Linked DNA regions of Rhodobacter capsulatus SB 1003. The protein of the gene in region 1 interacts with the protein of each later gene in a pairwise test. Links are inferred from orthologs where the notes say so. Each region holds a gene or a part of one and is shown on either strand. Other genes may lie near its edges.

Region 1 (4,680 bases):
CGTCCGGGTCAGCGCGCCGCGAAAGCCCGCCAGATGGGTGCCGCCATCGCGCTGCGGGATGTTGTTGGTGAAGGGCAGCACGGTCTCGTGATAGCTGTCATTCCACCACATCGCCACTTCGACACCGATGCCGCGGACCTCGCCGACCATGTAGATCGGATCGGGCATCACCGCGGTTTTCGACCGGTCGAGGTATTTGACGAATTCCCGAACGCCGCCCTCGTAATGCAGCTCGCTGCGCAGCGGTTCCGCGGGGCGTTCATCTTCCAGAATGATCCGCACGCCGGAATTCAGGAAGGCCAGTTCCCGCAGCCGGGTTTCCAGCGTCTTGAAGACGTAATCGAGGTTCGAGAACGTCCCCTCGGGGTCGGTGGTCTTGGCCGACGCCATGAACCGGACCTCGGTGCCCTTTTCGCCCGGGGCCTCGCCGATCTCGTGGACATGAACCACGCAATCGCCCTTTTCGAACCGGGCGAAATAGACCTTGTCATTGCGCCAGACCTTCAGCTCCAGCCAGTCCGAGAGCGCGTTCACCACCGAAACGCCGACGCCGTGCAACCCGCCCGAGACCTTGTAGGCGTTGCCGCCCTCGTCGGTGTTGTTGAATTTGCCGCCCGCATGCAGCTGGGTCATGATGACCTCGGCCGCCGAGACACCCTCTTCGGGGTGGATGTCGACCGGGATGCCGCGGCCGTTGTCGCGCACCGAAACCGAGCTGTCGGCGTGGATCTTCACCGCAACGTAATTCGCATGGCCCGCCAGGGCCTCGTCGATGCCGTTGTCGACGACCTCATAGACCATGTGATGCAGGCCCGAGCCGTCGTCGGTGTCGCCGATATACATGCCGGGGCGTTTGCGCACCGCTTCGAGGCCCTTCAGGACCTTGATCGACTCCGCGCCATATTCGGCTTTGTTCTTCGGGGTTTCGGTCATCCGCGCCTATCCTGCTTTTCGTTGCGGACTTATAGAGTTTCGGCCAGGCAATGTCACGCCTTGGGCACAATATTCAGCGTTTCAGGGGCGGCTTTCCACCAGTTCCGAGGTTCCCGCGACCTCGGTCACCTGCCAATAACGGCCCCGCTCGCCCAAGCTGTCGAAAAGCTCGGCTCCGGTGCCGGTCATCAGCACCTGCGCGGGCAGGGCGCAGATTTCGTCATAAAGCGCCGCCCGCCGCCCGGCATCGAGATGCGCGGCGACCTCGTCCAGAAGCAGCACGGTATTTTCCCCGGCCAGCGCCCGGGCATTGGCCAGCAGAAGCGAAATCAGAAGCGCCTTTTGCTCGCCGGTCGAGCATTGATCGGCCGGGATCGCCTTTTCCGCGTAGACTGCCGTCAGATCGACCCGATGCGGACCCTCCAGCGTCCGCCCGGCCGCCATGTCGCGGCGCCGCCCCTCGGCCAGCGCCGTGGCCAGATCCTCGGGCCCCTCGGCCGTCAGACCCAGATCGGCCGCCGGAAAGGCCGTCGCCGCCCCCGCCTGCGCTGTTGCCAGCTGCGCCAAGGCCTGCCGCCGATGCGCGGTCATCAGGGCGCCTGCCTCGGCCATCCGGGTCTCCAGCGCGCCATACCAGGCGGCATCGCGGATCTCGTCCTTCAACAGCCGGTTGCGTTCGCGCATCGCCTTTTCATAGGCCAGCACGGCTTCGGCATGGGTGGGAAAGAACGAGAGCGTCATCCGGTCCAGAAACCGCCGCCGCCCCTCGGCCGCCTCGATCCAGAGCCGGTCCATCGCGGGCACCAGCCACAACACCCGCAACAACCGCCCCAAGGCGACCTGCGCGGCGGCCTTGCCGTCGATCAGCACCTCGCGCGAGGCACCGGGCAGGGCCGAGGTTTCCACTTCATAATCCGTCAGCGTCGCGCGGATCTTCCAGCCGACCTGTTCCTGCCGCCGGATCAGCTCCTCGGCCGAGGCGCGGCGCAGCCCCCGCCCGGGGGACAAGAGCGACACCGCCTCCAGCACCGAGGTCTTGCCCGCGCCGTTCGGCCCGTAAAGCGCGACCGGCCGCGCATCCAGCGCCAGAACCGCACGCCGATGCGAGCGGAACTGCAAAAGCGTCAGATCCCGCAGCATCGCGGCCCCGTTTCTTCTTGGTCCAAATACGCCCTTGCTGCCCGCGTCACACGCGCATCGGCATCACGACATAGACCGCCGAAGTATCGTTCCCCTCGCGCATCAGCGTCGGATCGCCCGAGGAGTTGAACAGGAAGACCGCATTTTCGCGGTCCACCTGGCTTGCGATTTCCAGCAGATATTTCGCGTTGAAGCCGATCTCCAGCCGCTCGTCGCCGTAAGCCACGGCGAGTTCCTCTTCGGCCGCGCCCGCATCCGGGGCATTGACCGAGAGCACCAGCCGGTCCTCGTCGAGGCTCAGCTTCACCGCGCGCGAGCGTTCCGAAGACACGGTGGCCACGCGGTCCACCGCCTTGGCAAACTCGGCCGCATCGACCTCCAGCCGCCGGGTGTTCCCCATCGGAATGACGCGGGTGTAATCGGGGAAAGTGCCGTCAATCACCTTGGACGTCAGGGTGATTTCCGGCGTCGCAAAGCGCACCTTGGTCTCGCTGACCGAGACCGCAATCTGCGCCTCGTCATCGTCCAGCAGCTTGCGCAGCTCGTTCACCGTCTTGCGCGGCACGATCACGCCCGGCATGCCATTCGCCCCCTCGGGCAGCACGGCGTCGATCCGCGCCAGCCGGTGCCCGTCGGTCGCGACGCAGCGCAGGGCGGGGCCGTCTTCGCCGGTCGCCACATGCATGTAGACGCCGTTCAGGTAATAGCGCGTCTCCTCGGTCGAGATCGCGAATTTCGACTTGTCGAAAAGCCGTTTCAGCACCCCCGCCTTGGCGGCGAAATTCGCGGTATATTCGGACGAAGCCATCACCGGGAAATCCTCGCGCGGCAAGGTCGCCAGATTGAAGCTTGACCGCCCGGCCATCACCGAAAGCCGCCCCGCCGCCGCGTCGTCCGACAGCTGCACCAGCGATCCGTCGGGCAGCTTGCGCACGATCTCGTGCAGCATCACCGCCGAAACCGTGGTTGCCCCCGCGCGTTCGACCTGGGCCGGGGCCTTGTCCACCACCTCGATGTCAAGGTCGGTGGCGCGGAAGGACACGGTCGAGCCCTCGGCCTCGATCAGCACGTTGGCCAGGATCGGAATCGTGTTGCGCCGCTCGACAACCGACTGGGCCTGAGACACCGCCTTGAGCAGGGCGGCGCGTTCGATGCTGATCTTCATATCCATTCCTCACCGGTTCCCGGGGGCGGCAAGGTAACATGCCGCCGCGCCGGAACAAGATTTTTCCGGACATTCCGCCGCTTTGCGCGGGGCGTCAAGGGTTTCAGGATTCCATCAGCCGCTTCAGCAGCCCGATATCCTCGGCCAGTTGCCGATCAGTCGTCATCAGCTCGTCGATCTTGCGGATGCCATGCATGATCGTCGTGTGATCGCGCCCGCCAAAGCGCCGCCCGATTTCGGGCAAGCTGCGGGTGGTCAGGTGCTTCGACAGATACATCGCCACCTGCCGCGGCCGGGCGATGGTGCGCAGCCGCTTCGGCCCGATCATGTCCGAGAGCCGGACATTGTAATGCTCGGCCACCTTGCGCTGGATCTCCTCGATCGTCACGCGGCGGTCCGAGGCGCGCAGGATATCGGCCAGACATTCCTGTGCCAGATCGAGCGTGATCTCCCGCCCGACCAGCGAGGCAAAGGCGAAAAGCCGCGTCAGCGCGCCTTCCAGCACGCGCACGTTCGTGGTGATCCGATGCGCCAGGAATTCCAGCACGCCCGAGGCCACGACAAGCCCCGGATTGCGGGCGGCATGAATCTCGGTCTTGGTCTGCAGGATGCCCAGACGCAGCTCGTAATCGGTCGGATGCAGATCGACGACCAGACCGCATTGCAACCGGCTCTTGATCCGGTCCTCGAGATCCTTGATTTCCCCCGGCGCGCGGTCGGCGGAAATCACGATCTGCTTGCCCTGATCAACCAGGGCATTGAACGTATGGAAGAATTCTTCCTGCGTGCTGTCCTTGCCGGCGATGAATTGCACGTCATCGACCATCAGCACATCGACCGAGCGGAACAGCTCCTTGAAATCCATGATCTGCCGGTCGCGCAGGGCCTGCACGAAGCGATACATGAACTGTTCGGCCGAGAGATACAGCACCCGCAGCTCGCCATGCTGGGTCTGCAGCTCGTGCGCGATCGCATGCATCAGGTGGGTCTTGCCCAGCCCGACGCCGCCATAGAGGAACAGCGGGTTGAAGGTCACCGGCCCCCCCTCGGCGACGCGGCGGGCGGCGGCATGGGCCAGCTCGTTCGGCTTGCCGACGACGAAGCTGTCAAAGGTGAAGCGCGCATCCAGCGGCGCCCCGGGAAGGTCCTGATCCTCGCTGACCCTTGCGGCCTTGCGCGCCGGGGCAGGGGCCTTTTCCGGCATCGGCCGGGCTTCGGGCGCGGGCATCGGACGTCCCTCGGGCACGCGGATCGCCACCCGTTCGACCGCCATGCCGGAATTGCGCAGCTCGCGCAGGATCGGTTCACCATAATTGCGCGAAACCCAGTCGCACATGAATTTCGTCGGCGCTTCGAACGAAACGATGCCGTCCGACAGCTCGATCAGCTGCAGGGGTGCGATCCAGGTGTTGAAATTGGTCCGGCCGACGGTCCTTTGAAGT
Region 2 (4,903 bases), 870 kb from region 1 along the record:
CGGCCGTCGCGGCGCCGGTGTCGCGCTTGGCCTCCATGAAGCCCATCACCACATCGGCCTGCGCGTCCGAAAGCCCCGCGCCCTTGGTGAAATCGCCCGACTCGTCCAGCCGCCCCTTGCCCATCAGCGCGCGCACGCCCGCCTCGCCGAACTTGTCGAACTTGTCGATAGCGCGCAGCACGATGCCGCGTTCCTCGGCGAAGCGATCCGGGTCGGAGGGGTCCAGCACCCCCGCCACTTCCATCACGCCGTTCAGCACCTTGCGGTTGTTGACCCGCACGACGTAATCGCCGCGATCGATGCCCACCGCTTCCAAAGCGTCAGAAAGCATGCCGCAGATCTCGGCATCGGCGGCAACCGAGGCCGCCCCCACCGTATCCGCATCGCATTGATAGAATTGACGAAACCGCCCCGGGCCGGGCTTCTCATTCCGCCAGACCGGGCCCATCGTGTAGCGCCGATAGGGGCTGGGCAGGTCGTTGCGGAACTGCGCCGCGACGCGGGCCAGGGGCGCCGTCATGTCATAGCGCAAAGCCAGCCAATCGCCGCCCTCGTCCTGCCAGGCAAAGACGCCTTCGTTCGGGCGGTCGACATCGGGCAGGAACTTGCCCAGAGCCTCGACCGTTTCCACGGCCGAGGTTTCCAGCGGATCGAAGCCATGCGCGCGGTAAACCTCGGCGATGGTCGACAGCATCGCGGCCCTCTCGGTCACCTCGGCGCCGAAATAGTCGCGGAACCCCTTGGGCGTCTCGGCCTTCGGACGGCGCGGTTTCTTCTCGCTGGACATGGTCTTGCACCCGATCGTTTCTCGGGCGAGGGTGTAGCGGATGGGGGCCACCCCGGCAAGCACGAGAGGGCAAATGAGCGACAGGATCGAGCGCGCCGAGGAAGAACTGGCGCATCTGCGCAAGACCGTGGACGAGCTGAGCGACGTTCTGGCGGCGCAGGGGCGCGACATCGAGCGGATGTCGCGGCTTTTGGGCATGCTGGTCGAGCGCGAGGCCGAGCGCGAATTTGCCGCAGGCGGGGCGATTCCCCTGGCCGATCAAAAGCCGCCGCATTGGTAGGCGGGCTCAGACTTCCTCCACCTGCACCACGCCGCGCAGGCTGCGCAAAGCGCCCTTGACCTGCGGGTTCACCGGCAGCTCACGTCCGGCGGTGATCTGATAGCGACGGCGCTTTTCCGGGTCAAAGACGGAAAAGGTCACTTGTCCGCGCGATTTCACCCGTCCTTCCGCGGCAATACGTTCGAAAAGTGCAGCCACCGAGGAGACCGCCTCGGGCGTTTCCAGATGGATCAGCAGCCCCGATCCGGCCCCGGCGTCGCTCGCCACGGTGTCGATCGGCGCCGCGGTCTGGCACAGCATCTTCACCGTCTCGCCCTCGACATCGACCTTGACCGTCAGCACCACCGCCTGCCCCGGCTCCAGATGCGCGCGGCAGGCTTCGAGCGTGTCGGAAAAAACCGTGACCTCGTAAGGGCCGGTGGGGTCCGAAAGCGACACGAAGGCAAAGCGGTTGCCCTTGGCCGATTTGCGTTCCGACCGCGCCGCGACCTGGCCCGCGATCTTGCCGATGAAAGGCCCCTGCCCCAGCGCCTTGGCCGTGACATCGGCCAGGGTCAGCACCTTTTTGCGTTTCAAAGCAGGCAGATAGTCATCAAGCGGATGGCCCGAAAGATAAAAGCCGATGGCCTTGTGCTCTTCGGCCAGACGTTCGCCCGGCAGCCAGTCGTCGGTATCGGCCAGCCGCGGCGGCGGCAGATCGTCGCCCGCCTCGCCAAACAGCGACACCTGCGCCGAGGATTTCGCCTCGGCCACCGCCGCCGACCAGGCCATCAGCGATTCGAGGCTTTCGAACACGCGTTTGCGGTTCGGATCAAGCTTGTCGAAAGCCCCGGCCCGCGCCAGCATCTCCAAGGGCCGCTTGCCGATCCGTTTCAGATCGCAGCGCCGCGCGAACTCGACCAGATCGCGGAAGGGCTTGTCCTCGCGGGCTTTTTCGATCAGCCGCATGGCCTCGACGCCGACATTCTTCAAGGCGCCGAGCGCATAGATCAGCTTCTGATCCACGACGTCAAAGGTGGCGAGCGAGCGGTTCACGCAGGGTGGCACCACCTCGATCCCCAGCCCCCGCCGCGCCTCGGCGGTGTAGATCGCCAGCTTGTCGGTCAGATGGATATCGCAGTTCATCACCCCGGCCATGAATTCGACGGGGTGGTTCGCCTTCAGCCAGGCGGTCTGATAGGACACGATCGCATAGGCGGCGGCGTGCGACTTGTTGAAGCCGTAGTTCGCGAATTTCTCCAGCAGGTCAAAGACTTCACCCGCCTTTTTCGCGTCGATGTTGTGCGTGGCCTTGGCGCCCTCGATGAATTTCGGACGCTCCTTTGCCATTTCCTCGGCGATTTTCTTCCCCATCGCCCGGCGCAAAAGGTCGGCGCCGCCAAGGCTGTAGCCCGCCATGACCTGCGCGATCTGCATCACCTGTTCCTGATAGACGATGATGCCCTGCGTTTCCTTCAGGATCGGGTCGATGGTCGGATGCAGCGATTCCAGCGGCCGCAGCCCGTGTTTCACCTCGCAATAGGTCGGAATGTTCTCCATCGGGCCGGGACGATAGAGCGCCACCAGCGCCACGATATCCTCGATGCAGGTCGGTTTCATCCGCCGCAGCGCATCCATCATGCCGGTGGATTCGACCTGGAACACCGCGACCGTTTTGGCCGCCGCGTAAAGTTCATAGGTCTTGGCATCGTCGATCGGGATCAGGTTGATCTCGTTCGCGGCCCCCTCGGCGGGCGTATAAAGCGTTTCGCCCAAAGGGTTTACATGCAGCGGGCGGCCGGATTTGAGGATCAGGTTGACGGCGTTCTGAATCACCGTCAGCGTCTTCAGCCCCAGAAAGTCGAACTTCACCAGCCCCGCCTGTTCGACCCATTTCATGTTGAACTGGGTCGCGGGCATGTCCGAGCGCGGGTCCTGATAAAGCGGCACCAGCGCATCGAGCGGCCGGTCGCCGATCACCACCCCCGCCGCGTGGGTCGAGGCGTTGCGCAACAGCCCCTCGATCGCCTGGGCATAGTTCAGAAGCCGCGCCACCACCTCTTCGGATTTCGCCGCCTCGCGCAGGCGCGGCTCGTCCGCCAGCGCCTTTTCGATCGAGACCGGCTTCACCCCCTCGACCGGGATCATTTTCGACAATTTGTCGACATGTCCGTAAGACATCTGCAAGACCCGGCCGACGTCGCGGACCGCGGCCTTGGACAAAAGCGCACCGAAGGTGATGATCTGCCCGACCTTGTCGCGGCCATATTTGCCCTGCACATATTTGATCACCTCCTCGCGGCGATCCATGCAGAAGTCGATGTCGAAGTCGGGCATCGAGACCCGCTCGGGGTTCAGAAAGCGCTCGAACAGCAAGCTGTAGCGCAACGGGTCAAGGTCGGTGATCGTCAGCGCGTAAGCCACCAGCGACCCCGCCCCGGACCCCCGCCCCGGACCGACCGGAATCCCCTGCGACTTGCCCCATTTGATGAAGTCGGCCACGATCAGGAAGTAGCCGGGAAAGCCCATCTGTTCGATGATGCCAAGTTCGAATTTCAATCTTTCTTCGTATTCGGCAACCGGCACCGCATGCGGTATCACGGCCAGCCTTGCGCGCAGTCCCTCCCAGGCCTGACGGCGGAGTTCCTCCACCTCGTCATCGGCGAACCGCGGCAGGATCGGCTTGCGCTTGAACGCGGCAAAGGCGCAGCGCTTGGCGATTTCAACCGTGTTTTCAAGCGCCTCGGGCAGATCGGCAAACAAGGCCGCCATCTCGGCCTCGGTCTTGAGATAATGCTGCGGCGTCAGGCGGCGGCGCGGCTCGATCTGATCGACATAGGCGCCCTCGGCGATGCAGATCATCGCATCATGCGCCTCGTACATGTCGGATTTTGGAAAGTAGACGTCATTCGTCGCCACCAGCGGCAGGCCGAGGTCATAGGCCATTTCGACAAAGGGCCGCTCGGTCATCCGCTCGCCCTCGGTCAGCTGCCCGCCCTCGCCCGGATGGCGCTGCAGCTCGACGTAAAGCCGGGTCGGGTAACAGGCCGCCAGCCGCTCCATCAACAGCCGCGCCTTGCCCGCCTGAGAGTGCTGCAAAAGCTTGCCCACCGGCCCCTCGGCCCCGCCGCTCAAGCAGATCAGCCCCTCGGCATGGGCCTCCAGATCCTCAAGCGTCACCTGCGGCAGCTGCCCGCCCTTGTCGACGTAAAGGCAGGAGGAAAGCTTCATCAGATTCATGTAGCCCGCCTCGTTCTGGGCAAGCAGCACGACCGGCGCGGGCAGGCGCGGCTTCTCGCCGGGGGCCGCGACCTCATAGGCGACCGAAACCTGGCAGCCGACGATCGGTTGCAACCCAGCCCCTTGCGCCAGAACGGAAAATTCCAGCGCCGCGAACATCGCATTGGTGTCGGTCACGGCGATGGCGGGCATGTTCATCGCGTCGCAGAGCTTGATCAGCTTCTTCACCGGAACCGCGCCCTCAAGCAGCGAATATTCGGTGTGCACGCGCAGGTGGATGAATCGGGGATCACTCATTGCCGCAGACTACGGGCAGCAACGGGGCGGGGCAAGCCGCCCAATAATTGACCATGCGGTGCATTTTCACGCGGCCGCGGGCCGAAATCCTTGCCAGCGCCAAAGCCTTGCGCAAAGCTGGATCAGGGAGAGCCCCCCGCTCTACGCCGCATCGGGCGGGGGAGGCCGGAAACCGGTATCGCGGCGGAAGACGCCATGGAAATTGCGTTTCTTCTCAATGGAGAAACCCGGCGGGTGCGGATCGAGGATCCGACCCAAAGCCTGCTGGACTGGCTGCGCGCCGAGGGGCTGACCGGCACCAAGGAGGGCTGCAACGAGGG

What was found. Proteins that work in one complex are often made in the same cells at the same time.
Region 2: the proteins of dnaN (region 1) and dnaE interact in binary tests that used the Escherichia coli proteins (3 or more experiments, as listed by UniProt). The link is inferred for Rhodobacter capsulatus SB 1003 from one-to-one orthologs.

The regions. Positions count from the first base shown.
Region 1 is NC_014034.1:386-5,065, reverse strand. The notes cover bases 1,180-4,111. They hold dnaN (DNA polymerase III subunit beta), read right to left. Parts: upstream 3,239-4,111; coding sequence 2,120-3,238; downstream 1,180-2,119. Other genes in these bases: dnaA (chromosomal replication initiator protein DnaA), read right to left, coding at 3,342-4,111; recF (DNA replication/repair protein RecF), read right to left, coding at 1,180-2,073. Also shown: gyrB (DNA topoisomerase (ATP-hydrolyzing) subunit B), read right to left, coding at 1-933; more of recF, read right to left, coding at 1,015-1,179; more of dnaA, read right to left, coding at 4,112-4,680. UniProt on the Escherichia coli protein: Confers DNA tethering and processivity to DNA polymerases and other proteins. Acts as a clamp, forming a ring around DNA (a reaction catalyzed by the clamp-loading complex) which diffuses in an ATP-independent manner freely and bidirectionally along dsDNA.
Region 2 is NC_014034.1:872,925-877,827, reverse strand. Bases 874-4,903 are described here. They hold dnaE (DNA polymerase III subunit alpha), read right to left. Parts: upstream 4,584-4,903; coding sequence 1,074-4,583; downstream 874-1,073. Other genes in these bases: xdhA (xanthine dehydrogenase small subunit), read left to right, coding at 4,779-4,903; RCAP_RS03980 (SlyX family protein), read left to right, coding at 874-1,067. In the rest of the region: hisS (histidine--tRNA ligase), read right to left, coding at 1-787; more of RCAP_RS03980, read left to right, coding at 861-873. UniProt on the Escherichia coli protein: DNA polymerase III is a complex, multichain enzyme responsible for most of the replicative synthesis in bacteria. This DNA polymerase also exhibits 3' to 5' exonuclease activity. The alpha chain is the DNA polymerase catalytic subunit.